Regions from separate parts of the Shewanella eurypsychrophilus genome, predicted to be linked through region 1. Evidence: riboswitches for the same ligand, from Rfam matches in the RefSeq annotation. Region 1 holds a riboswitch; the other holds the start of a gene.
What was found. A riboswitch is a leader RNA that binds a small molecule or an ion and turns the genes downstream of it on or off. The one in region 1 is predicted to bind lysine.
Positions count from the first base shown of each region.

Region 1 (16,593 bases):
TTATTGATATCTGGAGAGGATTTTCTGGTACCGGCTTTGGCTTTCTTTTTTAACCGGGAGCTTGATCTTATCGATTGCATTTTGAAATCGTGAAATTAATTTGGGATCCACATCTTTACTGAAGGCATAGTACAGTTCGCTCTCCTTTAACGTAAAGACCGAAGTAAATTGATTATTTGGTAAGTTGGAATTTGCGATATACCAACGAGCGACATTTTCTTCATAAGCCCATAGCTGAATTCGTCCTTTATTGAGCATTTTGACTAACGACTCGGCACTATGAGCTTGTCTAATCTGTTTATTTGATACCCCAAGTGAAAGCAACAGTTGTTCGCCAATATCATCTTTAATGGTACCGATAGAGTAGTTTGCGAGCTGGTCTATCGATTGAATCTCAATCTGATTTTCAGTTAATGCGAGCAGAACGATTTTGGTACTTGTGATTGGCCCAGCCCATTCAAATAATGGTTCACGTTCTTGGGTTCTGGTTGTTGAAAATAATACATGATTAGCACCTTTTAGTAGCATTTTATAGGCTCTTGGCCAAGGTAAAAGACGGATCTTAGCCACTTGTCGCTCTATTTCATCCTGCTGGAGGACTTCATCAAGCAGATCGATGGCAATGCCTTTAAGTTCACCATTCTCTAAGTAGTTATAAGGCGGATATGATTCGGTGAGGTACTCAATTTTAGCTAATGCTGAGGGATGTTCGGCAAATGCCATTTGAGATAAAATGCAATATAGGCAAGCTGATATCAAGAGCTTCATAATTCCGCTCGTTAACTAAGTGCTGAGTTAAGTGTAGCAAGGCTGTCGCCATTAGATTGATGCCGATTAATTTCCTTCCAGTGAAAGTGAGTGATTTTTAGCACTTGAATTGCTATATTTTCAAATTGTTAAAGTAAAATTAGTTAAGGATGGTCGATGAGGATATTGATACTTTTGTTGATCTGGGTTCAACTTTCAGCCTGCTCTACTGCTGATTTTTACACTAGTAGTTGTGATTTCGTGACCAGTGCTGCAGAGAGTCAACAGGTGTGTGAAGAGCGCCTGAGCCGCCCTGGAACCGTTGAGCTGGAGAGTAATCGTAAAGTATCAGATGACACTGTGCAGGGGATATTGGGAGTGGTTTTTGGCTCGCTAAGTCGATTACTATCAAGTGATGAAGCCAATAATAACCCTTGTCTATAGTTTTTATATCCGACATCCCATATTCGGTACAAGTCGAGTCGCGTGCTATCACGTGATGAAGTCAGTAATAAACCTTGTCTATAGTTTTTATATCCGACATCCCATATTCGGTACAAGTCGAGTCGCGTGCTATCACATGATGAAGTCAATAATTAGGCTAACCATAAATATCGGCTTCAATCATTAAACAGAAGCTGCCTGTTACCTTCCCTCGTACCTACTTCCTAGGTTTTTATTGCTAGTTACTTATCTTTAGTGATCCTTCGACTCAGTGCACTTTGACTGATCCCTAGCATCTGTGCCGCCGCGGTTTGATTATTGGCGGTGCGGCTCATGGCTTCATCAATCAAGGCTTGACTCAACTGGGCGAGGGTTGGCAATTTTTTGGGGAAGTTCAAGGTATCTGTTTGGTGGCTTCCTTCCGGTTTCTGCTCATTGATCGCCTCCATAAATGGCGTGATATTGAGTTGAACACCATCACTGCGACTTACACCATCAAATACCATGCCTTTAAGCTCGTGAAGGTTTCCAGGGAATTGATAGTCTGCCAATTGATTAGCAAGATTACTGGGCTGTTGAGGTGCTTCAAGGCCCATGTCATGTGCTGCTAGTTGTATAAAATGGTTTATGAGCATAGAGAGATCAAGTTTTCGCTCACGTAAAGGTGGCAGCTTGATCTTATGAGATCTAAGTCGGTAAAGAAGATCGCTACGGAACTTGCCATTTTTATTGAGCACAAGCAGATCGTGCTGGGTTGAGGCTACAATTTTACAGTTAACGGGATAGGGGCGATCGCTGCCGACGGGGTAATATTGTTTATGTTCGATGACATCGACAAGTTTAGCCTGAGCTTCCAGTGGAAGATCGCCTACCTCATTGAGGTATAGAAGCCCTGATTGTACTTGATGTAGGGCACCTGCTTGAGCCGATACCTGACCGTCGTCATGGGTGGTGAGCTGACCAAAAAGGTGTAGCTCAAAAGCACGGGTATTGATCCCTGCAAGATTGACGTTGATAAATGGAGCATCATTACTAGTGAGTTGATGGCAAGACTTGGCAAATTCATCTTTTCCTGTACCACTTTCGCCATAAATAAGAATAGGCTCCGGGCTGAGTGCGACGGCTTCTAAATAGCGAAACTGATCCAGTAATACGGGCTCACAGGTCAGGATATTGTTGAATGCTTCAGGTTGGCTCAGGGTACGGCTCAAAAAACTCTCTTTAATTCTCAGGTAGTTTCTCTCAAGTCCTACGACCTCAAGGGCTCTTCGCACCGTGCGAGAGAGAACATCGACATTATCTGTTTTGATAAAGTAGTCATAGGCACCATTTTTGATACAGCGAACGGCAGTGTCAACTTCGTTCACGCCAGTGACTATAATGACGCGTGTTTTAGGAAAGTGTGTGCGGATCATCTCCAAGATGGTCTCACCAGAATGAAAGGGCATGGTGAGATCGAGTAGCACTAGGGCGTAGTCACCGATTGCAAGGCGGTTCTCGACCTGTCTGCTGTCCACACAGGTGTCGATGTGAGCTTCAGGGACAAGGCGGTTAAGTGTGATCGCTAAGCTTCTAAGCCATGAGGGCTCATCATCAACCAAGAGAATATTTCTCGCTAACTTCACAGGTATTGCTCCAAAGGTTGTGAGGTGGGGAATACAGGTGCCGAAGAAAAAACGATTTTGATGCTAGTACCATGGTCAAGCCTTGAGGAAAATTGCATCTCTGCTTGGTGCTCCTTAATAATTCGACTACAAACAGATAAGCCTAAGCCACTGCCGCCACATGAGCGTCTGGTGGTAAAAAATGGCTCCGTGATCCGTTGCAACGTTGCGCTGTCCATACCCGATCCTGTATCACTCACAATAATAAATACCTTGTCATCACAGATACCCGTTTCAATTGAGATGATGTTCCTAGTCTCATCATCTGCAGCGGTTGGGTTGCATGCGTGACAAGCATTTTGTATGAGGTTTATCATCACTTGATGAAGTTGTTGTGCGTCGCCCAAGATCACTGGTGAGGGCTCTGACAGTTGAATGTTTACTTTAAATATTTTTGTCTGGTTAGCGGTTAACCTCAATGAAACGCTAACGATATCATTGAGATCAATGGGCTGATGTTCATTGCTAATATTGGGCAGAGCGTATCGCTTAAGATCATTAACGATCCGGCTAATTCTGTTTGCTCCCTCTTCGATTGTGATACTGCTTTGGTTGAGCTCAACCAAAGCATGTTGAGGCTCTAGGCCAGCAACGAGCCAGAAAGGGTTCTGCTTTTGATAAGAATTCGCCGCCAGTTGGAGATCTTTTAATGCGTCATTAAAAAAGGCTATGGAGTGAATAATAATGCCGGTTGGGTTATTTATCTCATGAGCGATGCCCGCAGAAAGCTCACCGAGGGATGCCAGACGGCTCGCCTCATCATTAGCTTGCCTTAAATTGTGTTGCTCCGTTGCCTCCTCAAGTAAGATCACCGCTTGATCATCACCAATAAAGTGGATTTGAAGCTGCCAAAATTGTGCACGGTAAATCATATCTGCGATGAGTGAATTTTGGCTATCTAGCACTTGGGTTAAACTGTTGCTGAGTGTGAAAGAGCCACCATTGAGAAAGAGAAACTCACTACTGGTTAAGAGTTCGTTGTTATTATCGTTACTCCATAGTCTTTCACATTCACGGTTTAACAGTGTTACGCCATGGGGGATCCCGTCGAGCACAGATTGAAACTGTTTTGACAGATTAGATATCTGATGTTCAGCCCTTTTTCGCTGCGCTAATTCAAGATTAAGCGCTCGAGTGCGTTTTTTTAAACTTAGGCTGACAAACCCTGTGAATAGCATGCCAATAGCAGAGATGATGCTGACTATAATGGCTAGCCAAAACATCTTCTGCTGTGTGTTGGACAGATCGACCTTTTCTCGGCCGGTACCAAACCATTTATTGATGAGCCTGTCATACTCTCCCGAGAGCTTAAGTTGCCTTAGGGCATCGTTTATCTTGCCCATAAGCTGTGCATTTTTAAGGTTGCTGACAAAATTAAAGGCACCATAAATCAGTGGGTCGCTAGAGCTTCTAATTGAAGGGTAATGGGGCAGTAGTCGCCTAGCCACGAAATTTTCAGCTATCACCACATCAACTTCGCCGGCGATAAGCCGCTGAAAGCCCGTTTCATACAAATCTACATCGACGCGCTCAAATTCTTGAGTCTGGCCTGTGATATAAACATCAACAAATGCCTCTTTTTTAATGGCGACTTTTTTGCCTGCTAGGTCATGCCAACCGTGTATAAATGCCTTACCTTGCAGAGTGTATGCTTTAGCGTAAGTCGCATAGATGGGATCTGATTGGCTCAGCTTTCTATCTATAGTGACAGGGCTGACTACTGCGATAACATCAATGGGGCTGGTGTCATCATGAACATCGGTTAACAGTTGCTGGAATGTCTTTCGCCTAACAACTATTTGTTTATTTGTTAGCTGACCGATACGTCTCATTAGCTCTAAGTGAAAGCCTTGATCAACACCATTATTTCGCCACTCCAATGGTGGTGTTTTGGAATGTACGCCAAAAATGATGTACTCATCACGCTGTTCAGCCAATGACTTAGGGCTATAAAGTGCGCTAAGTAATAGTGGCCACAACATTAGCGTACTAAGCACGCGTCGTAAGGAGAGGGTTATACCAAAAGATTTCATGATGTTAGCTTAGCATTTGAGTACATAGGGGCGATTAATTCCAGTGTGGCTTTAACAGAATTGTTGCAATCTTATCGCTATTGTACACAGACTTGATTACCTCTTATCGCTTTGTAATCTCACTTTGTGATCTTGCTATATATCCTCTATGCAAAATTGCATAACAGCCTATGAATTGATGCATCTTTGCATGGTCAGAAACTTGAGCTGTGAAGCGACCGAGCTTTCTGTTTATAACTCTCTAGTTAAGCTTGAGAAGGTGCTCATTTGGGCGGAAGATTAACTCGAATTAGTGAGTTAACAATATCTGAAGACTGATATTTATCAGTTTCAGGAACTATAGAGATGAGCTGTTAGGCAGGGCAACGAAGAGTGCTAGTTTAACAGTTAGGAGACGTGATGAAAAAGTTGAAAAGTGCAATTTGTATAGCCGCATTATTAGGGACTACTGGTTTTGCTGCTAATACATTAGCTGCCGATAACCTTGCCGATTTCCATGGTGAAAATCAGGAATGTGAAAGTTGTCATACTGTAGATGGTGAGTTATCAAATGATAACCTTAGTCATGAGAACGAGCAGTGTGTTTCGTGTCACGGAACAATGGAAGAGGTTGCTTTAGAGACTAAACATGAGCATTACAATGCCCATGATTCTCACTTTCCTGGTGAAATAGCCTGTACTTCTTGTCATAGTGCTCATGAAAAATCTATGGTCTATTGTGACTCTTGTCATAGTTTCGATTTCGATATGCCATATGCAGCTAAATGGGAGCGTAATGAACCATCGATTGCTGAGCTAGCAAAAGATAAGTCTGACCGTGAAACTGCTCTTGCAGCAGCGCCTCAAGATACGGTAAATATTGTCGTTGTTGGCTCTGGTGGCGCAGGTTTCTCTGCATCAGTTGCGGCATTTGATAAAGGTGCTTCAGTTATCCTTATCGAGAAAGAGCCTGTGATTGGTGGTAACGCTAAGCTTGCTGCTGGTGGTATGAACGCTGCTTGGACCGATCAGCAAAAGGCGAAAGGTATCGAAGATAGCCTTGAGTTAATGACTAAGGACACCATGAAAGGTGGCCGTAACCTCAATGACCCAGCTCTTGTCGATGTATTAGTGAGCCACTCTAAAGGTTCTGTCGATTGGATGACTGCAATGGGTGCAGATTTGAGTGATGTTGGCCGTATGGGCGGCGCATCGGTTAACCGTACTCACCGCCCAACTGGCGGTGCTGGTGTTGGTGCTCATGTGATTCAAGTGCTTTATGATAATGCCGTGAAGCGTGATATCGATATGCGCATGAACACTCGTGGTATTGAGATCCTAAAAGACGACTCTGGTAATGTGAAAGGCCTGCTAGTTAAAGGTATGTACAAGGGTTACTACTGGATTAAAGCCGATGCAGTTATCTTAGCAACGGGTGGTTTCGCTAAGAATAATGAACGAGTGTCTAAGCTTGACCCTAAACTGAAAGGTTTTGTATCGACTAACCAACCAGGTGCGACAGGTGACGGTATCGATGTAGCGGCTAATGCGGGCGCTGCACTGCAAGATATGCAATACATTCAGGCACACCCAACGCTTTCAGTTAAAGGTGGCGTGATGGTGACTGAAGCGGTTCGTGGTAACGGTGCTATCTTAGTTAACCGTGAAGGTAAGCGATTCGTCAACGAGATCACTACACGTGATAAAGCTGCTGCGGCAATTTTGGAGCAAACTGGTAAGACAGCCTACCTTATCTTTGATGACTCAGTACGTAAGTCACTGAAGAAAATTGATAAGTATATCGGTCTAGGTGTTGTTCCGTCAGCTGACTCACTCGTTAAGCTTGGTAAGCTAGAAAATATTGACGGTAAAGCACTAACGGAAACAGTCGCTCGTTACAACACACTAGTGACTAGTGGCAAAGATACTGATTTTGAGCGTCCTAACCTTCCTCGTGCTCTTAATGAAGGTAACTACTACGCGATTGAAGTGACACCGGGTGTTCACCACACTATGGGCGGCGTTAAGATTGACTCAAAAGCTGAGATCATGAATGCCAAGCAACAAGTGATCCCTGGCCTATATGGAGCAGGTGAAGTTACTGGTGGTGTTCACGGTGCTAACCGCTTAGGTGGTAACGCTATCTCTGACATCGTCACCTTCGGCAGACTCGCTGGCGAAGAGGCGGCTAAATACTCTAAGAAATAGTTCTAAGACTTTTTATAAGAGCTGATTTTAAGAAATAGACGAGTAAAAAAAGCTGACTGCTTTCATCCCCACAGTCAGCTTCATCTCCGAAATACCGCTATTCACTTATCTAGATAAGAGTGATAGCGGTATTTTTTTGTCTACAATTAGCCACTAGCTGTGAGTTTTAAGGCTTAAGCCTTAAGCCTTAAGTGTGATATGACCCCAGTAAAGTGGACACAGGGTTTAAATTCTTGATTCAAATACTATGGGACTCACTCCATTTAGAGTCCCATGTCTTCTCACCATATTATAATAATCATCGATATAAAATCGACACTGTGTTGTCATTTCTTTTCTGCTTAGCTCTTCTAAGTTAGAGAACCATTCTTTCTTTAACTGAGCAAAAAAGCTTTCTGAGCAAGCATTATCCCAGCAATTCCCCTTTCTCGACATACTCACTGTGACCTTACGCTTCGTTAGCCACTTAAGTACTTCAAAGCTTCTGTATTGAGCCCCCTGGTCAGAGTGAAACATCAGCTCACTCCCATTTGGCCTTCGTTCTACCCAAGCTTGTTTGAGTGACTTCATCACCAGTTCGCTCGAATTTATGTAGCTCGTTGCCCAGCCCACCACTTTACGTGAGTACAAATCGATGATGACACATAGATACTGCCAGCCCTCTTTGCACCTAATTTGTGTAATATCTGATACCCAAACAGTATTAGGTTTAGCTACTTCAAACTCTCTGTTTAAGTAATTCGGCGCTCTTGTTTCAATCAACCTAGGCTTCACTACACCGAACTTCCTTTTACATGCTTTAGACCTGTAATCAAACACCTGTAACAAGCTTTGTACTCGCTTTTTATTACAATCGAAACCATTAGCTACAGCATCCAGCCATAACTTCCTATAACCCGCTATGCTCCTGTGCTCAGCTATCTTTTCTTTGAGAAAGTCAGACAGTACTTCGTTATCTTTATCGCGTTGAGAAGGCTTACGAACAAGCCAGCTGTAATAGCCTGAGCGAGATACACCAAAAATATCACAGAGCAATTTTATCGTTCTTCGAGTTGAGCAATAACCTTGGATAAACTGAAACTTTATCCCTGGTGTTTGTCGAAGAACTCCTTCGCCTTTTTTAAGATATCGTTCTCCAACTCTGCACGCTCTAATCGTTTTTTTAGCCCACGGTTTTCACGTTCAAGTTCAGCTAGCCCCTTATTAGGACCGACATTTTTAATAGGTTTAGAAGTGTGTTTCTTCGACGTCAATTGAGCTCTCCATTTACTGAGCAAAGCGGGATGGATACCTAATTTACCAGCTAAAGCCTTTACTGTATCGGGAGAGTTTAAGGATTGTTGAACAGCAGCTAATTTGAAGGCTGCTGTGTGGGTCTTACGAGTTATTATTTTCATGGCACCTTATCGCTTATATAAGGTGTCCACTTTTAGGGGGTCATATCAGTGGTAAGTAAAAGCGGTTGGCCATTGCCTAGACTCTATGACGTATGAAAGCTCAATCGAAGAGGGCTCTGATTGTTTATCACAATGCTCACTGCAGGTGATAGATCACCATGAAGGTTCGACCTCAAATATCCAGCCAAGTAAAACGTAACAAGACAGCTGACACAAAAAAACCACCCTATTAAAGAGTGGCTAATCATTCATACCGAGCAGCTAACTCTCGCTAGAGTTAGTCGATCTTTGGCTCTTCGCTGTAATCGACTTCATGATACTCAAGGCAAGCATCGACTTCATTGGCTGAGCCTAAAATCACTGCTACCCGCTGGTGGATCTCACTTGGCTCGATATCCATGATGGTCTCATAACCAGTAGATGCCTTACCACCCGCTTGCTCAACGAGGAATGACATTGGGTTAGCTTCATACATCAATCTGAGCTTATATGGCTTCTCTGGGTTCTTGTTATCAGTTGGGTAGGTAAAGATACCGCCACGTGAAAGCACGCGATGTACGTCACCAACCATGGCCGCTATCCAACGCATGTTGAATGATTTTTCACGCGGTCCTATTTGTCCGAGTAACAGATCGGCAATATAGGTTTGCATCGGTGCTTCCCAGAAACGCTGGTTAGACATGTTGATGGCAAACTCACCAGTATCTTTGCTGATAGACATGGCTTCAGTCGTGAGTAAGTATTCGTTAGTCTCTGGGTTCAGGGTAAATAATTGAACGCCATTACCGGTTGTTAGCGCCATCATAGTCGATGGGCCATATAACATATAACCAGCAGCGATTTGCTTGCGACCAGCTTGAAGGAAGCTCTTCTCACTCAACTCGCCTTTAGGGGCTGGCAGGATAGAAAAAATAGTGCCGACCAGAGAATTGATGTCAATGTTTGATGAACCGTCTAATGGATCGAAACAGACTAAGTAGTCCCCCTTGGCACCGACTTCAACGATGAAGTCTTCCTCTTCAGAGGCGAGGCCGCGAACTGTATCGTCCTTATCCAGCGCATCTTTGAGCATGTCATTAGTAATAACATCAAGTTTCTTCTGTGTTTCGCCTTGAATATTTTCTTGCTCAGTCGCGCCGAGGACACCAGCAAGTGCACCGTGGCGAACCGCGAGGCTTATCTCTTTTGAAGTGTTCGCTAATGTATGAATAAGCTGAGTCAGAGAGGCATCAACCCCTTGTGAGGTTAGGTTTTGGGCCAAGGTCTGCATGTTATTTCCTATGACAATTTCGAGTTAAACTCGAGTTTGAGGTCGGTAAAGTGGGTAATTTTTTATTTGGCGCGATCATACCTGAGATTGAACTTTTTTTCAGCGTAGGATACTGGCAAATTTTCACTTTGACGGCCCGTTTTAGTTTTTGCTCACTTTAGTGCACAATGTTATCGATATTTATTTCATCATCGCACAATCTGTTTCTTGACTATTTCTTAGATGTTTAATTTTTTGGTAAAAGACTCTTAGGTGTTTCATTGGTTGATAAGAGATTGAAGTGGTTAGCGTTGATGTGCTGTTAATTTCAAATCCTGGAAATAATAATGACAATAAAATGGATGAGAACACTGCTTCTCACGGTGCCTATGATTTTATCAAATTCTGCTTGCTCAAATCTAAACACGAGTTCGAGCCTTAACCTTGGTTCAGGCGCTATGGAAAAACCTAAAGTCGGAGAGATGACTCCTCTTACGATAGAGCGCCTCTATGACTCGCCAGCGCTTGCGGGTACCAGCCCGAGGGGACTTAAGCTGTCCCCTGATGGCAAGAGAGTCACCTACCTTGCAGGGCGTAAAGATAATCAGCATTTTTATGATCTCTGGCAGATGGATGTTGCTAGTGGTCAGCAGAGTATTTTGCTTAATGCAGATAAGCTCACCATAGGTGAGCTGTCAGATGAAGAGAAAGCAAGACGAGAGCGTCAGCGGATCTATGGTCAGGGGATCATGGAGTACTTCTGGTCTGATGATAGCCAGGCCTTGCTAATTCCTGCTTCCGGTGTGTTGTATTATGTCTCTGTTAATGATGGCTCAGTGAAGTTATTGCCAACGGGTGATGGGTTTGCTACCGATGCACGTCTTTCGCCTAAAGGTCACTTTGTTTCATTTGTGCGTGATCAGAACTTGTTTGTATTAGATCTTAAAACAAAGACGTTACAAGCCATGACCACTGACGGTGGCGGGGCGATAAAAAATGCCATGGCTGAATTTGTTGCTCAGGAAGAGATGGGTCGCATGACGGGTTACTGGTGGTCGCCGGATGAGTCTGCCATCGCCTATACCCGAATCGATGAATCTGGTGTTGAGCTGGTAACTCGCAATGAGATCTATGCCGATGGCATCAAGCTGACAGAGCAAAGGTATCCTTATGCGGGTAAGAACAATGTCCAAATTACTTTAGGCGTAGTTCAACTGAACGATAGTAAGACACAATGGATAGACCTTGGTAGCGAGCAAGATATCTATCTGCCAAGAGTTAAATGGTTACCCGATAGCAAACAGCTATCGTACCAATGGCAGAGCCGCGATCAACAAACTCTCGATCTTAGACTTGTATCAATAGACAAGCCTAATGCGTCTAAAAACCTCGTAGAGGAGAGAAGTGATGCTTGGGTAAACCTGAATAATGACCTGCACTTTATGAAGCAACAAGAGAGCTTCATTTGGGCATCGGAACGTGATGGTTTTAATCACCTCTATCTTATAGGGCTTGATGGTAAGGTTCAAAAACAGCTGACTTCTGGGGATTGGGTGGTTGATGAAGTTGAGCGTGTCGATGAAAAGTCGGGTTGGGTCTACTTCACTGGCCGTAAGACACTAGTGACTGAAAAACACCTGTATCGTGTGCCATTAGCGGGTGGTGAGATAGAAAGTATTAGCCAGCGTTCTGGTATGCATTCACCTGTATTTGCTGACAATGAAGCCGTTTATCTGGATTACTTTAGCAGTTTGTCGCAGCCGCCGCAGGTAAGCCTGCATGGCGATAAGGGCCAACAGCTTGCTTGGGTTGAGCAGAATAAGGTCGATAAGTCTCACCCGCTTTATCCATTCTTCGGCCAATGGCAGTTACCTGAATTTGGCCAAGTGAAAGCCGAAGATGGCCAAGCACTACAATACCGTTTGTTTAAGCCGACAAACTTTGATGCAAATAAGCAATATCCCGTAGTTGTTCGCGTCTACGGTGGTCCACATGCTCAGCTAGTCGTAAATAGTTGGAGTGAGCATGACTATTTTACTCAGTACTTATTACAGCAAGGCTTTATGGTGTTTCAGCTGGATAACCGAGGCTCGGCACATCGCGGCACTCAGTTTGAACATGTGATTTATCAGCAGCTAGGTGAAGCAGAGGTCAACGATCAGAAAGCAGGTGTCGATTATCTGCGTTCACTGCCTTATGTGGATGGTGACAATATTGCGCTTTATGGCCACAGTTATGGTGGCTATATGGCCTTAATGGGTTTGTTTAAGGCACCGAGTTACTTTAAGGCTGCCATCTCGGGTGCACCAGTGACAGACTGGGCCTTGTATGACACCCATTACACCGAGCGTTATCTGGGTCATCCTGATAAAAATGCTAAAGGTTATGAAGCCAGTAGCGTATTGCCTTACGTTAAAGGTTATCAGTCTGGCCTGTTGATGTACCACGGTATGGCCGATGATAATGTGCTATTTGAAAACAGCACTAAGGTGTATAAAGCCCTGCAAGATGAAGGGAAGTTATTTCAGATGATCGATTATCCCGGCTCTAAGCATTCAATGCGAGGAAATAAAGTTCGAACGCATCTATATCGTTCACTGGCTGATTTTCTTGAGAGAGAGTTGAAATAAAAAAGTTGTAAGCGGTAAGTTTTAAGTTGTAAGTAAGAGATGAGGCTTTAAGTATTCCGGCTCTGTCTTGGGCCTTACAGCTTAAAACTCGAAGCTTTCTTAGCCCTGTCTTGGAACTTACCGCTTACCGCTCTGTTCCAGACATAAACCCCCTCTTTGGCCATCCGTGGCCACCGGGGATAACTTTTTAGTTATAGGAAGTCCCTATACAACGTCCTTCCTATACCATCCGTGGTGGAAGGACATAAATGTTCCAGACATAAACCCCCTCTTTGACCGTCCGTGGCCACCGGGGATAAATACTTCCATATACAAAAAAACCAGCCGATAGGCTGGTTTTTTTTATGAATAGGAATAAAGCGTTAGCTTTATGCCTCTTCTAAGTTACCGCAGAAACGATAACCTTCACCGTGGATCGTTGCGATGATTTCTGGCGTATCAGGTAAGCTTTCGAAGTGCTTACGGATACGACGGATTGTTACATCAACAGTACGGTCATGTGGCTTAAGCTCGCGGCCAGTCATCTTCATAAGAAGGTCAGCACGGCTAAGGATCTTGCCTGGGTTCTCAACAAAATGCAGCATAGCGCGGAATTCACTACGTGGCAGCTTGTATGACTCACCTTGTGGGCTAACCAAAGAACGACTGTTGATTTCAAGGCTCCAACTGTTGAAACGGTAAAATTCAACACTGCTCTTATCTTCAGATTCTGCACCTGTGCTATTAACGCGAGTCAATAGGTTACGGGCACGGATAGTTAGTTCACGTGGGTTGAATGGTTTAGTGATGTAATCATCAGCACCGATTTCAAGACCCAAAATTTTGTCGACTTCATTATCACGGCCCGTTAGGAAGATAAGGCCGATGTTGTTAATTTCACGTAGTTCACGTGCTAACAGAAGACCGTTTTTACCAGGAAGGTTGATATCCATAACAACTAAGTTGATTTTGTTTTCCTGCATGGCTTTGTGCATTTCTGCGCCATCATTTGCTTCAGTTACCACATATCCTTCAGCTTCAAAAATACTTCTTAGCGTGTTACGGGTAACGGCTTCATCTTCAACGATCAGAATGTGCGGGTTTTGCATATTAATTTACCTAATTTGTTCAAATCTGCTCTAACAATGAGCGCGTGTATACGAGTTACAATGGGCGCCCAAACTCATTTTACTGGCCTTTACTGCTACGTAGGTGCTTTCAAAACGGCTGAAACAGCAACACACTTCCATAATTAGTAAAGTATGCGTATCTCAATAAATGGAAACGCGAACTGTATTTTCTTCGATTAATAATAGTGGGATTTAGTTCCCTCTATTAATTAATATTTTTGAAGATTAAACGCGAATATTGAGCTTGCTCGCATTTTATACAGAAATTTGGCTGACTTCTAAGTTTGACATCTGCTCGTATTGTAACAAGGTGCATCACGAACATCTGTGATGGTACAAGGAGCGACAAGGCCTATTGTACTCGTTTTAGGCATTTGTTAACAAATGAAATGTTAACAAAATTACTTCTGGATTTGATCTATATCACGCTTGACGCTGTAAGTTATTGAATTTAAAGAGTGTCGAAAAAATGATTTTAGTGATCTAGATCGCAGGACTAGGAAGATATGCTGAATTTGCTATAATTATCTGAATCTAATTGAGGGAATTGGTCCAGATGATCGACTTGAACAAACGACTCTTGAACAAGAAACTATGGCAGCACTACCAAAATACTGAATTTCTTTTTACCCAAACCTTATCTTCTCAGCTGTCCTTTGCAATTATCACAGCCCATAATCCCAAGGGGCAGATCCTCACTTCTTGTCAAAACCGTCTATTAGATAGACAGCTTCAACTGGCAATAGAAAAATTTAATCGCCCCTATAGAAGTGTAATAGGGGCGTCTCAAGATCGCACCCATATGGAAAAAAGTTGGGCTGTTGCGATTGATAAATTAGCTGCGGCACATTTAGGCATGAAGTTTAATCAGAATGCTATTTATTTTGTTGATAATAATCAATTGGCATTAGTTCCTTGTCTTTTCAGTCAAGACGAGCAACATCAAGAGATCATTATTGGTGAGTTTTCTCCGCGCGTAAAATTAGTCAGCGAACTACCCGACTTTGATTATTAGCTTATACCAATTCCATTAAACATATGATCAATTCAGAGCTTTCTCAGGGCTTTAAATTCAAGGCGCATTGTTGACGAAATGGTTATTCCCTTTTGAGGCAATGCAACGCAGAAGTAGAAGCCCTGAGAAGCTCACGAAGTGCGGGTTAAAAAACACTTTAAGCTGCGAAAGTGGCTTTCGATATAGAATAACTATTAGCTTCAATCCCCTTATCTTGCCTACAGCGTTTTTAACTCCCGCTGAATGGTCACTTATTTAATGGAAATGGTATTAGTAAAACACTGATTTCTCATTTCCATATAATTCTTATGGCATTTAGTTGTGATTCTCCATTGACTTAAACTATCTAAATTTGATAATTTGCCCTTTCCTTATTCTCTTTATGTACGCATGAATGAGTCTGAGGTACAGAAGAGGAGCGTTAGCTAGGTAGTAAGTTTGAAGAGTCCAAACTCTGATGATGACTTATGAGGGAGATTAACGCCGAGATATCTCAGTATTTGGATTTACTCGATATCGGTCTATAGGGCTGAATCCCATAGATTGTCACCTTTTATTGGTGGAGAGCTTCTGGTGGTGATTGCTGTTTCCCGTCTCTGGGGTGCGTTATCTTTGCACCAGGCTCTTCGAACGAAGTTAGTTCGGAGCGTGATCATGTTAGTTTTATATCCTTTTTTATTATCAAATGAACTTCATCAGTGTCTACTTTCTGTGGAGGCTGTGTAATGTCCCTTATTGTTGCTAAGTTTGGTGGAACCTCTGTGGCAGATTATGCCGCTATGAGTCGTTGTGCCGATATCATTCTCGCTAATCCTAATACCCGTGTTGTTGTGGTCAGTGCATCGAGTGGCGTAACTAACTTGTTAGTTGAACTCACTCAAAACAATTTAAGCGATCAGCATAGAATTAAGCTGATAAAACAAATTGCACATATTCAGTATCAGATCTTAGATGATCTTGGCAGTCCTCAAGAGGTTGCAGCAAGACTAGATACTGTCCTTAGTCGTATTTCGGTATTGAGTGAAACCCTAAGTAATAATAGTAGCAAGGCAACGATGGATGAGCTGCTGGCACAAGGCGAGCAGTGTTCATCGGCCTTGTTTGCAGCTGTGCTAAGGGAAAAAGGGGAGGCTGCTAGCGCATTCGATGTACGTCAGGTGATGCGAACCGATAGTCATTTTGGACGGGCAGAACCACAGATTGAAACAATATCTTTATTAGCCGCAGAGTATTTAGCACCATTATTATCATCGCAGCGCATCGTGACTCAAGGCTTTATTGGCGCCGATGAAACCGGTGCAACGACGACTCTAGGTCGTGGAGGTAGCGATTACTCTGCTGCCTTATTAGCAGAGGCCTTGAAGGCGACAGCCGTTGAGATCTGGACTGATGTTGCCGGGATCTACACCACAGATCCTCGCATCGCGCCTAAAGCCAGCCCTATTGCGGAGATTAGTTTCAATGAAGCCGCCGAGATGGCGACATTTGGCGCAAAAGTGCTCCATCCTGCGACAATTCTGCCAGCGGTAAGACAAAAAATTCAGGTTTTTGTGGGTTCTAGCCGTGAGCCTGAAAGAGGTGGCACTTGGATCCGCCATGAAGTTGATGATGCTCCGGTTTATCGAGCGGTAACAGTTCGCCGGGATCAAACATTACTCAATCTGCATAGTCTGCAGATGCTTCACGCTCAAGGATTTCTGGCCGAAACTTTTGCAACTTTAGCCAGACATAAGATCAGTGTCGACTTGATCACAACCTCTGAGGTTAATGTGTCACTGACTTTAGATAAGACGGGTTCTGATTCTGCCGGGAACGGCCTACTCAGTGAATCTCTGTTGCAGGAACTATCACAACACTGCCGCGTACGTGTCGAAGAAGGTTTGGCGCTGGTGGCCATAGTCGGAAATAAAATTGCATCCACTCCCGGCGTATGCCGCCGTGTTTTTGAAGTTTTAGAGCCACATAACGTGCGCATGATCTGTCAGGGGGCTAGCCCCCACAACTTGTGTGTTCTTGTTGCTGAGTCGGAAGCTGCGCAAGTCGTCAGTGCATTGCATAAAAACCTATTTGAGTGATAAGAGTCTGAGAACCTAGGCTCTAGGATTTAAACCTTTTGAA
Region 1 is NZ_CP045503.2:968,974-985,566, forward strand. Features, by position in the region: gene FM038_RS03980 (substrate-binding periplasmic protein) at 1-768, opposite strand; gene FM038_RS03985 (hypothetical protein) at 925-1,191, shown strand; gene FM038_RS03990 (sigma-54-dependent transcriptional regulator) at 1,434-2,816, opposite strand; gene FM038_RS03995 (ATP-binding protein) at 2,813-4,888, opposite strand; gene FM038_RS04000 (flavocytochrome c) at 5,288-7,075, shown strand; one part of gene FM038_RS04005 (IS3 family transposase) at 7,301-8,202, opposite strand; one part of gene FM038_RS04005 (IS3 family transposase) at 8,202-8,472, opposite strand; gene FM038_RS04010 (class 1 fructose-bisphosphatase) at 8,750-9,742, opposite strand; gene FM038_RS04015 (S9 family peptidase) at 10,084-12,351, shown strand; gene arcA (two-component system response regulator ArcA) at 12,720-13,439, opposite strand; gene FM038_RS04025 (DUF3293 domain-containing protein) at 14,017-14,475, shown strand; lysine riboswitch at 14,879-15,053, shown strand; gene lysC (lysine-sensitive aspartokinase 3) at 15,201-16,550, shown strand.

Region 2 (16,593 bases), 2.9 Mb from region 1:
TCCGATAAACTATCAGCCGCCTGCTGAACAACAATTTTTGAACGCTCTGCTTCCTCGCTGGTCGATTGAGTAAATTCTGCTGCCCTTGCGCCGCTCTGTGCGACTGACTCTGCTGTTGCACTCATCTGATTAATGGCAGTGACGACTTTCTCAGTTTCTAGAGTATGAGCGTTTAATAGGGCTTTATTGGAGTTAGTTTTATCTGTTAGTTCATCAATTTCGTGTTGTATCCCTCGATTGGACTGAGACACATCCAGCAGCATTCTTTGTAAGTTCTCGATGAAACTATTGATCCCTCCGGCAATCTTGCCTAGATCGTCCTGACTGTATACGTCGAGTCGGAGCGTCAAGTCAGCATCGCCTCTGGAGAGGCCAACAATAATATTACGCAGTGAGCTGAGATGTTTGAATGTGCCGTTAATAATAAAGCAGCTAACGGACACGGTAATAATGGAAACAATCAGTAAGGCTAAAGTGATATCCAGACTTAGGCTACTAGTGTTATCGGCTATGCGATCATTATCGAGATAGGAGGTGAGGATCCAGGTCTTATTGCCAATATTTAATTTATCGACATAGGGCGTTAATTCCCCATCGGTTTTATTAGAATATAAAATCTGGTTCTGAGAATCGATAAGTTGAATATACTGTCCATCAAGACTGGCTTGAGACAGGCTGTTTTGGATTTTTGTTAGCTCAACGTAGAATATACTTCCGTTGCCATTTCCACTTGGAATCACCAGGCTTAAAAGTGGTGTTTTATTCTGGTAAAAGATATCACTTACGCTCGTCGTTGTGACTTGAGTAAGTTGCTCTATGAGTTTTCCTGCTTGTGTTGAGTCATTAATTGGCCCTTTATCACTGGTGACTAAGCCATTGACTATGCTGATTATAGATGAGAACCCAGCAGTTTTAGTGATTTCACTCAGAGAGGCACCCTTTAGGTTTAGGGTCTCTGCTAATTGTAGTTTACTGTTTAACTCATCTGTTATTTGGGTTTTGACTAAACGAGTCTGAGCAATAATGTTTTTTTGTTCATTTTCTAAAATATAACGACTGAGATAGTAGTTAATACTGAAAAATGAGGTTGAAACAGTAGCAATTAATATAAGTAATAGCGTAGAGAGTATTTTTACTTTGAATGATAAGTTGTTTGCCATTGTATATCCTTATAAGGAATTTATTCTTAGCGTCGGGTACAACTGATAAGCCCAGTAAACTACAGAGATATTTATATAATAAATGTTGTGCAGATCAACAAAATGAACATTAGTTCTTGCATTAAACACTAAAGTGCAGGTGTTAACAAAATGTTTGAAGGCAAGGGTGAATATTATTCATAACAAATTATGAATGGATTTTTATTTAGTTATTTAGTTATTTAGTTATTTAGTTATTTAGTTATTTAATTATTTAGTTGGATCATTTATTGGGAGTTGAGCTAGATTATAATCTAAGTTGCACGTATGGTTCTTAGGAGGGCGGCACTTGGTAACAGCCCTACATATATGGACCCATCCGGTTTGCAAGACATTCGATATCAATTCTGAGAAAAGTTCATTGCACCCATATATTCGGCCTGTTATTGAGGTTATCCTCTGGCCCTGATGGATATCTGCTTCTACTTTCCTTATCATCCTTACGGCTTCTTTAGAGCCTATGGAGGGAACAGGTTTTAAGTAGATCAGTCTGACTGTCTCATCATCAAATCAATTGCCTAAGCAACTTGGTGGTGGGTTAAATCTTATCTTTATAACACTAACGGCGACTTTGATTTTTTAGTCGACCATTTGGTATTCTTCCTCTCTCGCAGCGATGACCCACGCTATTCGAGCAAGCTTGTTAGCCACTGCAACACAGGCTCTGTTAAATCCTCGCCTTTCCGCCAGTGCGACTGCCCAGCGACTGAATCTATCCACTTTACCATCACTATGGCGCAGTACAGCTCTTGCTCCGTGGATAAATAAAGTGCGAAGATAAGCATTGCCGCGTTTGCTAATGCCAAGCAAATTATCTTTACCGCCACTGCTGTGCTGCTTTGGTACGAGCCCACACCAAGCGGAAAAATGCCTGCCATTAGTAAAATCTTTGCCGTTACCTGCTGCCGCATAAAAAGCGGTAGCCGTCACAGGACCTATACCTGGTACTGCTTCTAAACGTAGGCATACATGGTTACTTTTGGTTTCTTGTAGTACTTGCATATCACAACTTTTAAGCCTTGTATCTATGTCCGTAAACTCTTCATACAGCTGATAAAATATGCTTCGACCTTTTACTGTTAGTGCATTATCAGCGTTTTCTAAAAGATCAGGCAGTTTTGACCTAAAAGATGCTTTGCCTTTTGCTATTACAATACCGTACTCAGCGAGCATTCCTCTTACTTGGTTGACTAGCGCTGTAGACTGCTTGTTTAGTCTTTCTCTCATACGGTGTAGCATCTGGACATCCTGTTGCTCGACAGGCTTAGGCTGTACAAATCGCATGTTAGGCCGTTGGGCTGCTTCAGCAATGGCAAACGCATCGTTGTAGTCGTTTTTATTTCCCTGTCTGTACGGGACAACGTATTGAGGAGCGATTAGCTTGACCTCATGACCCATTTTTTGAAACTCTCTAGCCCAATAATTAGCACCGCCACAGGCTTCCATTACGACAAGGCAAGGCTCTACTTGAGAAAAGAAGTGAATTAACTCGGTGCGTTTAATCATCTTCTTTCTGACTAGCTTTCCGGCTCTGTTCACACCCACAAAATGAAAAACAGACTTTGCGATATCTAAACCAACTGTAGTAATCTTCATGGTGGACCCGTCCTCTTTCTGATGAGTTTTAGCAACTACATCGTGGCCCATTGCGAGGCCGATTAAAAGTGGATGGGTCCATTCCATTATCCATGTAGGTCAGATGAAGCCGCTGAGTGTATAATACCATTTCCATTAAACAAGTGACCATTCAGCGGGAGTTAAAAACGCTGTAGGCAAGGTAAGGGGATTGAAGCTAATAGTTATTCTATATCGAAAGCCACTTTCGCAGCTTAAAGTGTTTTTAAACCCGCACTTCGTGAGCTTCTCAGGGCTTCTACTTCTGCGTTGCATTGCCTCGAAAGGGAATAACCATTTCATCAACAATGCGCCTTGAATTTAAAGCCCTGAGAAAGTTCTGAATTGATCATATGTTTAATGGAATTGGTATAAGAACGGCTCTTATGAAATCAAGAGTCAGCGACCCACTGTAGTGTTTGCACATTCGCCCGCTACAGGTGATAGAAAAGCATGAAGCTTTGGTGCTCTGCAATCCAACCAATAACCAAACCAGCCAAATGAACCCACAACAAGTATTTCAGTAACTTGTTATTCGACAAGTGAACAACCACTTTAACTAAAGCTTAATCCTCTATCATCCAAAAGAAGGTGATAGCGAGTCGCTTATCCCTTTTGTCTTCGCCAAAATATGTTGACGCGCTGTGAACCATATTGCCTTTAAATAAAAATAGCCTGTTAAAGCGGTTCTCAATACTGATGTCTTCTTCCCAGGCGTTTAAGGGCAGGCTGCTTGTTTTAAGTGCGTCAACTAAGTTCATATAAGGGTACCTGACAAGATTGCCACCCAGTGAGCCATTATTATATTTTAAACGGTAGAAGCTTGTTCCTGCATCGGGTTGTGGGTGTTTGTTTAGGTATAATACCGCGGCATAACGACATAACTTTCGGCTGTCGGTATGTGGTCGGGCATTACCTTCTTTACTCCCAACAAGAATAGCGGTGTTACTGTCAACGACAACATTTTCATCCTGTACAGTCCATATCTTGTCTACACCGATTATGGACTTAACCCAGCTTTCTACTCTTGTGAGTTCACTGGTTTTTAACGCTTTCTTTCCGCGCATACCGGGCCACAATTCATTGGTGTAGGGCTTACCCAGTTTCCATTTTTTTATGTTAAAACAGCGGTTAGCTATTGTAGTCGCTTCTGTATCGCTAAAAAACGTTGTCGGCAATCCAATAGTTTTTACCCAGTTCAGGTTGTTCATAGGGTAGTTGAGGTGCATTCGAAGGTATTAAAAGGGATGGATCTTTCTTATCTATTTTGGGATTCATTATAATTTTTATTGGCTCTTTAATGTAAACACTGAGGTAACTAGCACTATTGATTGTTGCTTTTGTTCTTTGTGTTAGCTATTGAGCATAACTTAAAATAGATTTGTTCTAATGTCGAAAGCTTTAGCCAATTGGGGGACAGTTGAGGATCCCTATACCTTATCCCTTCTATCACCTATTACCTTTGCTGGGTTTCCAGCAACAATGGCATAAGCGGCTACATCTTTAGTGATGGTGGCGTTCATGCCGATAACGGCGCAGTCACCTATGGTGACACCATCGACAATGGCTGCTTGTGCGCCTATCCAGACATCTTTGCCTATGATCACACCTTTAGAGTTAGCATTTTGCTGGTAAATCGGGCTATCTGGATGCATGCCATGGTTAAAGGCGTAAATGGTCACATTGTTAGCAATACGTGTTTGATTGCCTATGATGATCCCCGCGCTGCCACCATCGAATGAGCAGCCATGGTTGATGGCGACCTCATTGCCTAAGCTGATGGGGCCGTGAAGGAAATTGTCCGCCGCTATCATGCATTGATCGCCGATTGTGATGCTTCGGTTTGGCTCTGCGAACAGGTTTGCCTCGGGAGCGATGAAGCAGTTATCGCCGAAGCTGATGGTTTCTAGCGCCATAAGCTGAGCCTGCACTTCATCTTGCCAAGGTTTGGCCCAAGCCAATAACTTAGGTTTTAGATTGAAGTAGAGCCAGGGCATGTAAGACATACGCTTTTTATGCTGGGCTTGATACGCTTGTTTCGTCATCGGCTTGGAGGCGGGCTTCGTCATTGGATTCTTCTATGCAATTATACCGAGGTACCCGCGACTATCTCTTGTACAAGGATGGTATCGTCTATCACTCGCCAGAGAATATCTAAGTCATAAAGTGCAACTTGGTATAGCTTAGGGTCGGCCTTGGCTTTCTTATAGGCTGGGCGCGGGTCTTGAGCCAGTACACCGATGATCAAGGCTTCAAGATGAAGGTACATCTCTTGTTTTTGATAACCTTGGAGCTGTTGTTTAGCTAGCTGACTAAACGTAACATCGGTTAAAACGGGGGCTTCATGGGCAATGCCCCCTAGGGCATCCGGCAGCGAATCCGAGAAGGGGATATAGGGCTTAATGTCTATGATTGGGGTGCCATCGAGTAGATCCATACCTGAGATCTCTAAGCCCACGTAGCCCTTGCGTTGATGGATCTTATGTAGCTTGACTACAGACTGACCAAGGCCATTAGGTCTGAAAGTAGAGCGAGTAGCAAACACACCCATTTTTTCATTCCCCCCAAGACGCGGTGGACGTACCGTGGTTTTCCAGCCTTGCTCAAGGTTCTCATGGAAACAAAAAACTAACCATAGGTGAGAGTATTGCTCCAGGCCTCTGACGGTATCGATATGATTGAATGGGGCTTGCAGTTCGACAAAACCTCTTGCTGCGCTGACAAGGCCAGGCTGCCTGGGGATACCAAACTTCTGTTTATAGGGCGTACGACAGTACGCCACAGCTTCGATTTGACTCTTAAAACTCATTGATGGTTTCTTTGAATTGCTGATAGATTGTTTGTCTGATTATTGCTTGTCAGTTATTGACTGCCTGTTTGCGGGCTTTTTATTGCTTGTCCCAAACAGATCGCACGGCTGAAGCAACCTTGAGTTTGCTCTTCTACAACTAGGCATTTTTTGATAATTAAACCATTAGCACCTTTATCGGCAGCAGCTCTTCGGGCAAGTGTGCGCGCTACACTGATATCCGCTGGTGCATCGTTGGCTTGTTCCTGGCACGTCTCACCTTCGACTAGGCCGATAATCTCGTAGGGTGGTTTTGGCGCCAATGAGTTCTCATAGAGAGTCACATCCGATGCTTTAAAATAGTCATCGATGGCTTCACCGCTTAGGTTACTGTTAAATTTGTATTCGCCGGCACAGGCGCTAAGCATTAAAACAAGGGCAGGGATTAATAGGGTTTTCATTATTCAGGCCTGTTATTACAATAGACTTATTCAAGTACTATTTATGAGTACACCAGTAAAAATAGCTAAGGCCATAAAAGGCGGTCTTTTATGGCCTATTGGAGGGAGTCTAGCGCTTTAGGTACTTTTGATAAAGCTGTTGTTGACGATTATTGAGATCAATTTTGCGGCCGTCGATATAGACCTGCTCAATCTTGGTTTCCATCGGATCTAAGATATCGCCTTTAGAGATCACTAAGTTAGCCTTATAACCGACAGCAAGTGCGCCCATATCGTTAATGCCGAGTATTCTGGCGGCATCTAGGCTGACACTTTTCAATGCATCCTGTTTGGTGAGTCCATAAGCCACAGTTTGCCCCGCTGCTAGGGGGAGGTTACGACTGTTCCAGTCTGACGAAAAGCCTAGGGCAAAAGGGATCTCAGCTTGCTTAAGCAGTGAGGGGATCTTAAAGCTTAAGTCGATAGGCTCATCTTTTCTCATCGGTAGGCTTAAAGTGCGGGTATAGACAACCTTAGCATTGATTTCATTGAGGAGATCACCGAGTCGCCAGGCATCATAACCACCCACAATAATCAGACTGAAACCATACTTCTTAGCTAAAGAAGCCGCTTCTTCTATCTGTTTTTGACGGTTGGCATGCACAAATAACTGAGCATTTTTTTGATAAAGAGGCAGTAACGCCTGCCAGCGTAGGTCGACTGTGGCGACTTTGCCGGCCTTGTTCGCTAAAAAGTAGCGATAGCCGTCAGAAAAAGCCGCGCTGACATCGCTCACTTGCTGATTATATTCATCATTCTGCTCTTGACGTTTTTCTTTGTCATGGGGCAGGCGACCTAAGCGTGGCCAATAGAGGTGAAATGCTTTAGTGCTCGGCACGAGTGCATCTTCTACTGTCCAGCTATCTAGTGACACCACAGAGGATTGTCCGGCTAGGCTGTCACCTTGGGGGACAACCTGAGCATGGGTTATGCCGTTAACACGTATGGTGGGAATGATCTCCGAATCTGGGTTAAAAGCTGTTATCACCTCTAACTGAGGATTACTCTGACCGACTTCGTAAATGTCGTTACTCGGGCGCATCATCTCAACTTCCACTATGCCTAAGCTGGTATCAAGGGCTATTAGACCCGGATAGATATGCTTGCCCGTGACATCGATGCGGATGGCATCGGGGGCAATAATATTTTGACCCATTGCAGTTATTTGACCCTGTTCAATAAGCAGGTCAGTATTGACTTTAACACCATCAATGGCCGTATGTAGGGTGGCATTGGTAAATAATATTGCTGCCGATTGCGCTTCGCCCGGGACCATGTCGTGGGCCTGTACGGGCATGCTTGCCCCTAAACCTAGTCCCAAGATAAGTCCCAAGCTAAGCCCTAAAGTGAGCAACCGCTGCTTGGCGGTCACAAGCGGCTTTGCTGCCATATTTACAGCCATATTTACCACCATAATAGTCATCTTCATTACAGACCTCCCAATAAACGTGCTTGATGCCAAACATCATACTGGGTGTCACAGTGCCATTCGGGTTCACTCGTCTCAATGACCGTTTCACCCGGCGGTAGGCTGCTAGGCGTCGATTCACTGAGGAGTATTTTTTGAATTAACGCCGCTCTTTCTGTGGTCACTGCTGTTTGTTGTCGTTTATCAGCTTGGCGATCGAAGTAACGCTTTCCTTCAATCCAGGTTGCTTCAACTTTGGCGTACACAGACAGAGGAGAGTGATCCCAGAGGACGATATCGGCTTGTTTACCTTTTGTAATTGAACCTATGTACTCATCAATTCCCAGTTGAATCGCCGGGTTGATGGTGATCATGTTCCAGGCATCCTCAGCTGACATGTCACAATACATCATAGATTTTGCCGCTTCTTGATTTAACCTGCGTTGCATTTCGTAATCATCGGAGTTAATGCTGGTGAGCACGCCCTTGTTCTGCATCAAACACGTGTTTTGCGGAATGGCATCATAAACTTCAAATTTATAAGCCCACCAATCTGAGAACGTTGAAGCTGAGGCGCCATGTATAGCCATCTCTTCGGCAACTTTATAACCTTCAAGAATATGGGTGAAAGTTTTGACTTTAAAGTCATAAGTTTCGGCTAAACGGAGAAACATTAAGACTTCAGATTGCACATATGAATGAATATGTACGTCACGTTTTTGCTGTAATACTTCGGCAATAGCCGCTAAACGGTAGTTGATTTTGGGTGCGACACGTCTGCGTTTCTCGCTGCCTCTTAAGTCTTGATAGCGTTTAATTGATGCTTCATAGGCAATGGCTTCATTAAAGGCCTCTGTAAATAGCGATTTAACCCCCATACGGCTTTGGGGAAAACGTCGGTTAAATTTATCGCCCCAGTTGCTCTGTTTTACATTTTCACCTAAAGCAAACTTGATGCTTGCTGGTGCCGGACTATATTTTAAGCCGTTGGCATTCTCACCCCACTTCATTTGTATCACTTGTGCTTGACCACCAATGGGATTGGCACTGCCATGAAGCAGTTGAGCTGTGGTTACGCCACCTGCAGCGGCGCGATAAATCGCGATGTCGTCGGGGTTGATGATATCGCCGATGCGCACTTCTGAGGTGATGGCATCCGTACCTTCGTTCGTACCACCATTTATCGCAATGTGTGAGTGCTCATCGATAATGCCAGCAGTGATGTGTTTGCCTGTGGCATCGATATGCTGGTAGCCCGAAGGCGTTTTAAGGTTTTTACCTATTTGTTCAATTTTACCTCGAGAGAGGATGATGTCGCTGTTTTCTAATACACCTTGCTTATCGGATGTCCAGATAGTGGCGTTGCTGACATGTAGCTTCTCACTCTTGGCTAAGGTACTTCTGCCGTAGGCCACATTGGGTAAAGTGACATTTGAGATAAGTTCGATAGGTTCATTATGCTTTTCATCTTGGGGAGCGATTGCTTTAGCGCTAACGAGTCCTGCAATCGGGGTTACCATGCCAGCTTTATCTAACATGCGACCACGTATACCTTGCTCATCAAACCATAAGGTGAAACGGTTGATGCCATCAAAGCCTGCTGCTGTCATGTCGACATTAAAGTTAAGGCGCTTGTTAAGGTAACTGATTTGAGCAAGTGTAAGCTCCTGCTCACCACTGGACAGGGTACCCGATAGGTCAGCCTTTTCATTTGATATAGCAAGTTCTAACGTCAGTTCACCGATCTGTAGCTGATAATTTGAGTTCAGTGGTGCGGTATCTCTGTTAATTATCTGTTGCTCATCGCCTTGTAGCCAGATGCTATGTATCTTTCCCTCTTGGAAGATATTACCTTTAGTGATCACTAAGTCGGCCATAAATCCAGCTTTAAGACGACCAGTAAATTCGCTGGTACCAACCATTTCGGCGGCTTCAGTGGTCAGTGCTGCCAAGGCTGTTTGCTCACTCAAGCCATACTTAATCGCTTGTCTAAGTCTGGGCCAGAAATCTTCAGCTTTAATGCCGTGTTGAGTTAAAGAAAATGGAATCTCTGCTTGTTCAACCGCTTTTAAATTAGCGGGAGCACGTTCCCAATGACGCATCTGCGCTAAGCTAATTTCTCTTTCGTTGTCATCATCACCAACGAGGGGAGCGGCTGGAAAATTCAGTGGCAGAATTAAACCATAGCCATAGGATTTGAGCTCATCAATGCGGGCATACTCTTGGCCATTACCCAGTAAAGTCGCATTATACTCATGTTTGCTTAATAAGTGAGCGGCCCTGAGTTGATTATTTAAATTTGCAGTATCAAAAACTATTTGCTCATCTTCTATATCAGCAAGTGCTGCATGGGCACTATTAAATTCGATTAATTGAGTTTCTGATTTTGAAAATGATTTGTGTCTATTTTGTCCATACCAGGCAGCATCGGCAAAGGTTTGTCGAATAAGGGCAATACTGCCCATTAGCGAGCTAGGGTAATCTTGAGGTGAACTGCCTTTATCAAATGCTAAGAAATGGCTTGCGTGGGTTTGATAAATAACTTGGTTGGCATTTTTTTCAGCTAAAGATAATGTCACGCCTCTGCCACGGAAGATACCGTCTAAATAACTTGATTGAACACTGGTGAATCCGTTGTTGACCCAACTCTTGGCATCGTCGGAATTAGGTGAAACATAGTTCACCCATTCTTTTTCAGAATGAATAGCCCCATTCTCAGCATTTCCACCTATACGTTTAATTTCATAAATAGGCGGCGTCACTTCTACTTTTTGATATTCAAATTCGATAGCGTATTCGGTGAAGGGATCTATAAATCCTGGGTAAATGGTGTAGCCGCTGAGATCTATGGTAAGTGCGTGTGCTGGTACTTTATCATTTTTAATAACATCAATTATTTTATTGTTTTTAATCAACAGCGTCGCATTTTCGATACTGTGACCAGGTTCAATCATTAATGTCGCATGAGATAGGGCTGTTAATTTTGGTGTATTATCAGTTAGTTGGTTATTAGCTTGTACATAAGCGGTGCTAAATGAAAATAATGTCGTGATTATCGTTATGGTTTTTATTATATGACTCATTTTAGACATTAACTATAGTTTGCGGTACGTAGGGTGAGATTATCTGAAATGCGATGTAAATACCAAGGAGTAATTGTAATTTTTCTTATAATTATTGCTACAAAACAGATATAAAAAAACCGGCGCTAGCCGGCTTAATATACAACTTCCGATTGAGGGAAGTGATTTAGATGAGGAAGTCTTCCATAGTACGACCTTTATCTAGCTCATTTTTAAATACTGTAGGCATACGGCCTTGACCCGTCCAAGTAATCGCTTCACCATTTACAGCTATAGTATATTTAGCTGGGCGAGGTGCACGTTTCTTAGGTACGGCTTTAATCTCATTTGAACCAAGATCATCAATAGATAGACCTACGGCTTCCATCTGCTTGCGAATATCATCAATTTTGGCGTTTCTTTCTGCATTCACAGCCGCTTCTTCTTCGGCTTGAGCATCTCTTTCTGAGATAACTTTATCAAGTTTCACCGCTAGTTCTTTTAAATCTTCAATTGACAGTTCTTTTACTGCGGCTTTAAAACGGCGGCCATGAGTAAGTATTTCAAGAAAATCGCTCATAATTATTTGGTCCAATTATTTCAAGTGAGTATTAATTACAAGCCTAATAATAGGAATTATTAGGGCAAGGATCAAATAATATTTTGTTTATTGCATGAATATATATTTAAATTTAACAGTTGTAGGAAATATTGATATTATTTGCAGTCGAAATTAGCCTTAATTATACCTGTATCATTAAAAATACAAACAAGCGTTTGAAACCTTATTGACGTTAACGTTAACAGCACGTAGAGTGGGTCTACTTTGTGTGGGTGTTAACCTATACTCAACTCCTCAAAATATGACGTAAGAAGGAAGCCCTATGAAAGTATTGGTGCCTGTTAAGCGCGTCGTCGATGCCAACGTAAAAGTCAGAGTGAACGCTGATAATACCGATGTCGATACCGCTAACTTGAAAATGGCGATTAACCCTTTTTGTGAGATTGCAGTAGAAGAAGCCGTGCGTTTAAAAGAAGCGGGTGTTGCTTCTGAAGTTGTGGTCGTAACAGTAGGCCCTAAAGCGGCACAAGAGCAGTTGCGCACAGCGATGGCCTTAGGTGCTGATCGCGGCATACATATTGAAACAGACGAGGCGTTAGTCCCTTTATCTATTGCTAAGCTACTCAATGCGGTTCAGCAAAAAGAGCAGGCACAACTGATCATTTTGGGCAAACAGACTATCGATGGTGATAACAACCAGACTGGGCAGATGTTAGCGGCATTGGCTAATATGCCACAAGCCACTTTTGCCTCAGAGGTTAAAATCGAGGGTGATACACTCGCTGTGACGCGTGAGGTTGATGGTGGTTTGCAGAGTATAACGGTTTCACTTCCTGCCATTGTTACTGCTGATCTACGTTTAAATGAGCCTAGATACGCAAAATTACCCAATATCATGAAAGCTAAACGCAAGCCTCTAGAAACGGTTTCCATTGATGATTTAGGCGTGAGTTTGAAGCAACATCAAACAATATTGAAGGTCACTCCACCGGCTGAACGTAAAGGCGGTGTGATGGTGGCTTCTGTTGCAGAACTGGCTGACAAGTTAAAAAATGAAGCGAAGGTGATCTAATGGCAACTTTAGTATTAGCAGAACATGATAATGCCAGCCTAAAACTGGATACAGCCAAAGTTGTCACTTGTGGACAAGCTATTGGTGGTGATATTGACGTTTTGGTTGCTGGTCATAACTGTGATGCAGTTGTGGAAGCGGCCAAGCAACTTTCAGGTGTCAGACACGTATTGGTGGCTGACGCTGCACAATATGCCAATGGCTTTTCCGATAATCTTTCGCAACTGATCGTTGAACTTGCTACTGAGTATGAGCATATTCTTGCGGCGGCATCTAGCTTAGGTAAAGACACACTTCCTCGTGTTTCAGCACTTTTAGATGTGGCTCAAATATCTGAAGTGATTGAAGTGGTGAGTCCAGATACTTTCGTGCGACCAATCTTTGCGGGCAGTGCATTAGCAACGGTGCAGAGTCTTGATGACAAGAAAGTGTTGACTGTTCGCTCTAGTGCTTTTGATGCAGCAGCTAACGACGGTAGCGCTGATACCGTCGCTATCGACAAGGTTTATGATTCATTAACTCAATTCGTTTCTCAAGAATTATCTAAATCTGAGCGTCCAGAGCTTGGGGCTGCCTCAGTGGTTGTTTCTGGTGGTCGTGGTTTAGGTAGTGGTGAGAACTTCGCCATACTCGAGCAGCTTGCAGATAAGTTAGGTGGGGCGCTTGGCGCGTCACGTGCTGCGGTTGACGCGGGGTTTGTTTCTAACGATCTACAAGTGGGTCAAACAGGTAAGATCGTCGCCCCTGATCTCTATATTGCAGTGGGGATCTCCGGCGCGATTCAGCACCTTGCTGGAATGAAAGACTCAAAAGTGATTGTGGCGATTAATAAAGACCCTGAAGCACCTATCTTCCAAATTGCCGATTATGGTTTGGAAGCAGATCTGTTTGAGGCCGTGCCTCAGTTGCTTGAGTTACTATAAATAGTTATTACGTAAATGTGGTCAGAAGGTAAATTACTTTCCAATTGACCTAAAATAAACGTGACATTGGTCACAATAGGCGGCTTTGGGGTAGAATCTCCAAAGCCGCTTATGTTTTTATGAACTTCACGTTTTCGAGCTGTCGCTAAGTACGACTCAAGCTCAGTATCGCAAACGTCCTGAAAAGTAGAGGTGCATTAAACATCAGTAATGATAGTCAGGTTGATACCGCTTATCTATCATGAAAGGGTTTAGTGCCGAAGTAGTAATACATATCACGGATTACTGCTGGGGCTGTATCGAATAGGTGCAGCACTGCCATAGTATTTCTTACCCGGAAGGTAAGAAAATTTTATACCCTTAAATTAATGGTATTACTATGGAGCGCTACTGATAGGACAGGTGTTTTCAGATATCATTTATATCCCACCAGTTCAGCAGCCTCCATTCGTACTTAAAACGAAGAAAATAATTAAATGACAACTTTAAGTTACGCCGATTCGGCGCTTTCATTGCTGCCCCCTGTGGTTGCTATTCTGATGGCAATTGTTACTCGTCGCGTTCTACTCTCTTTGGGATTGGGAATATTACTCGGTGTCGTATTAATAAACGACTTTTCTGTTGCCGGTTCGGGGCAGTATCTTGGTGAGCAAGTAGTAGGACTATTCTGGGATGATGGTGCGTTAAATGCCTGGAACCTATACTTGCTCGGCTTCTTAATCTTATTGGGCATGATAACGGCGCTGATCACCGTCAGCGGCGCTGCAAATGCCTTTGCTGATTGGGCTAGAACCCGCATTAAGTGTAAACGTGATGCCAAGTTACTCACCATGTTCTTAGGTTGCGTGGTGTTTATCGACGATTATTTTAATAGCTTAGTGGTAGGCAGTGTCGCCAGGCCATTAACGGACAGATATTATATTTCACGCAGTAAGCTTGCGTACCTACTTGATTCTACCGCCGCACCAATCTGCGTGATCTCGCCAGTATCGAGCTGGGGCGCCTATATTATCGCGCTGATTGGCGGTATTTTAACGGCCCATGGTTTCACTGATACTGGTCACTTGAGTGTCTTCATTCAAATGATCCCGATGAACTTCTACGCTATTTTTGCCTTGTTATTGTTGTTATGTGTTGCCTGTATGGATCTCAATGTGGGTCCAATGCGCCAGCACGAGCTTAATGCGCAGAAAGGTAATTTATATGATGAAAGTAAGGGCCTACCACCGGGCGCAAACTCTGACTTACCTGAAGCCGATAACGGTAAGATCTTAGGCTTATTCCTGCCGATTATCGTACTGGTATGTGCGACGTTTTATTTCATGGTCAGTAGCGGTGGAGACGCCTTAGCCGCCGATGGAAAGCCTTTCAGTATTCTAGGCGCATTTGAAAATACCGATGTTGCATCATCACTGTTCTTCGGTGCATTAGTGGGCTTCTTGGCGACAGTGACTTTCGTTTTGAGCCAAGGGCTCGACAAGCAATATTTCATACAAGGTATTGTCGCCGGTGCTCGCTCTATGCTACCTGCTATCTACATCTTGTTATTTGCCTGGACCATTGCCGGCGTGATTGGTCAACTTGAGACAGGTAAATTTATGGCAAGCTTGGCATCGGGCAATATTCCCTTTGCACTGCTACCAGCCGTATTATTTGTACTTGCAGGTTTAACGGCGTTTTCTACCGGTACAAGTTGGGGGACGTTCGGTATCATGTTGCCTATCGCGGCTGACATGGCGATGGGGACTCATACGAGTATGATGTTACCTATGCTAGCAGCGGTATTGGCTGGTGCTGTATTTGGCGATCACTGTTCGCCTATCTCAGATACGACTATCCTCTCCTCAACGGGCGCAAACTGTCACCATATTGATCACGTGATCACTCAGTTACCTTATGCCTTGATTGTCGCGGGGATCAGTTTAGTGGGCTACACCGTTCTGGGGTTCACTGAATCTCTGATGGCTGGGTTAGCAGCGTGTAGCATTGTGTTTGTGATTAGTATCTTAGTGCTTAGAGTAAAGTCGAGACAAGGCACGGCTTAATAGCTTTGCTTAATAATGACCTTGCACACTAGCTAGATCTTAAATACCGCTCAATGGAGCGGTATTTTTTTGTCTTGTAGCTGTCTTCTATTTGTCTTGTGAGCGCTATAGGCGTTGGGGCATGATTTTCTCCCTGAAAAAGTGTTAAGCTATCGATGAATCTATCTATAAGGAATATCAGTTTGGCACAGCTCTATTTTTACTATTCGGCAATGAATGCCGGCAAGTCTACTTCGCTGTTACAGTCATCATATAATTATCGTGAGCGTGGCATGAATACCTTAGTCATGACTGCATCGATTGATGACAGATATGGCGTGGGGAAAGTAGCATCGCGGATCGGAATAGAGGCTGATGCACTGGTATTTGGTAGTAACGACAATATTGCCGAAATGATCTCCGCTGCGCACAGTGAGCAACAACAGCATTGTATCCTTATCGATGAATCACAGTTCTTAAGTAAAGAGCAGGTGAAGCAGCTGACATATGTTGTCGATATTTTGAATATCCCAGTGCTTTGTTATGGTCTCAAAACTGATTTCCAAGGTGAACTGTTTACTGGCAGTCAGTATCTTTTAGCATGGGCTGATAAATTGGTTGAGCTTAAAACCATCTGTCACTGTGGTCGTAAGGCTAATATGGTTGTGAGACTCGATGATGAAGGCAAGCCTATGCGCGAAGGCGAGCAGGTTGCTATCGGTGGTAATGAAAGTTACGAGTCAGTTTGCCGCAAACACTTTCGAGAGTTTTTGTGGGATTAAGCTTTGTTACTTGTCTGCTAGCAAGTTGCAAATAGCCTTTTAGACAGGTTTCATTTGCCGTGCTTTGGTATTTATTGGATGGCAAAATACCATAGCGTTATTGTTGTTCATTGCTTGCAGCAGGCGGATTGCAGATACTTCTTCGACACGCCGTAAACACTTCCATGTGGGCTCGACGCTGGCATCCATGCCAGCAACGGTCTCAGCCGTATCTACAGCAGATTTTCTATATCTTCGATTGTGCCTTACTGTACCCCATCTTTTCTAAGGAACTAGGCCCTAGGATCTGTCATTATTCCAATTTCAATAGTAATCGTCTTACCTCCTCCCTCGTATCATCAATCCTTTTTATTACTTTACTGACACTGGCTTCATCATCGTCAATCGAATCCCAATGTAACTGCCAATCTTGTTTGAGAGCTCGTGTGGCATCCTGAAGTTCTGCTTCTGTGATCATACTTAAATCAGCAATCAAGTTGACTTTGATCCAGCCCTTTCTCGGATTCCCTGCAAGCTTATCTTTATCGTAATAGGCAGCGTAGATGACGCCTTCAAGCTCTGATAGTTGCAGTAACAGCTCGAAACTCGCTGAACGCATTGTTGAGTTATATTCGGTTACCTCCATTCGCCAGACATTGTAGCTAAAGCCAATTAGCGCA
Region 2 is NZ_CP045503.2:3,960,504-3,977,096, reverse strand. Features, by position in the region: gene FM038_RS16910 (methyl-accepting chemotaxis protein) at 1-1,160, opposite strand, end outside; gene FM038_RS16905 (IS110 family RNA-guided transposase) at 1,779-2,795, opposite strand; gene FM038_RS16900 (DUF6445 family protein) at 3,380-4,024, opposite strand; gene FM038_RS16895 (acyltransferase) at 4,244-4,882, opposite strand; gene tsaA (tRNA (N6-threonylcarbamoyladenosine(37)-N6)-methyltransferase TrmO) at 4,900-5,622, opposite strand; gene rcsF (Rcs stress response system protein RcsF) at 5,676-6,062, opposite strand; gene FM038_RS16880 (amidohydrolase family protein) at 6,172-7,398, opposite strand; gene FM038_RS16875 (amidohydrolase family protein) at 7,530-10,592, opposite strand; gene FM038_RS16870 (H-NS histone family protein) at 10,759-11,151, opposite strand; gene FM038_RS16865 (electron transfer flavoprotein subunit beta/FixA family protein) at 11,456-12,205, shown strand; gene FM038_RS16860 (electron transfer flavoprotein subunit alpha/FixB family protein) at 12,205-13,128, shown strand; lysine riboswitch at 13,308-13,526, shown strand; gene FM038_RS16855 (Na+/H+ antiporter NhaC family protein) at 13,605-15,173, shown strand; gene FM038_RS16850 (thymidine kinase) at 15,356-15,934, shown strand; gene FM038_RS16845 (hypothetical protein) at 16,227-16,593, opposite strand, start outside.
Region 2: another riboswitch for lysine. It lies ahead of FM038_RS16855 (Na+/H+ antiporter NhaC family protein); the one in region 1 lies ahead of lysC (lysine-sensitive aspartokinase 3).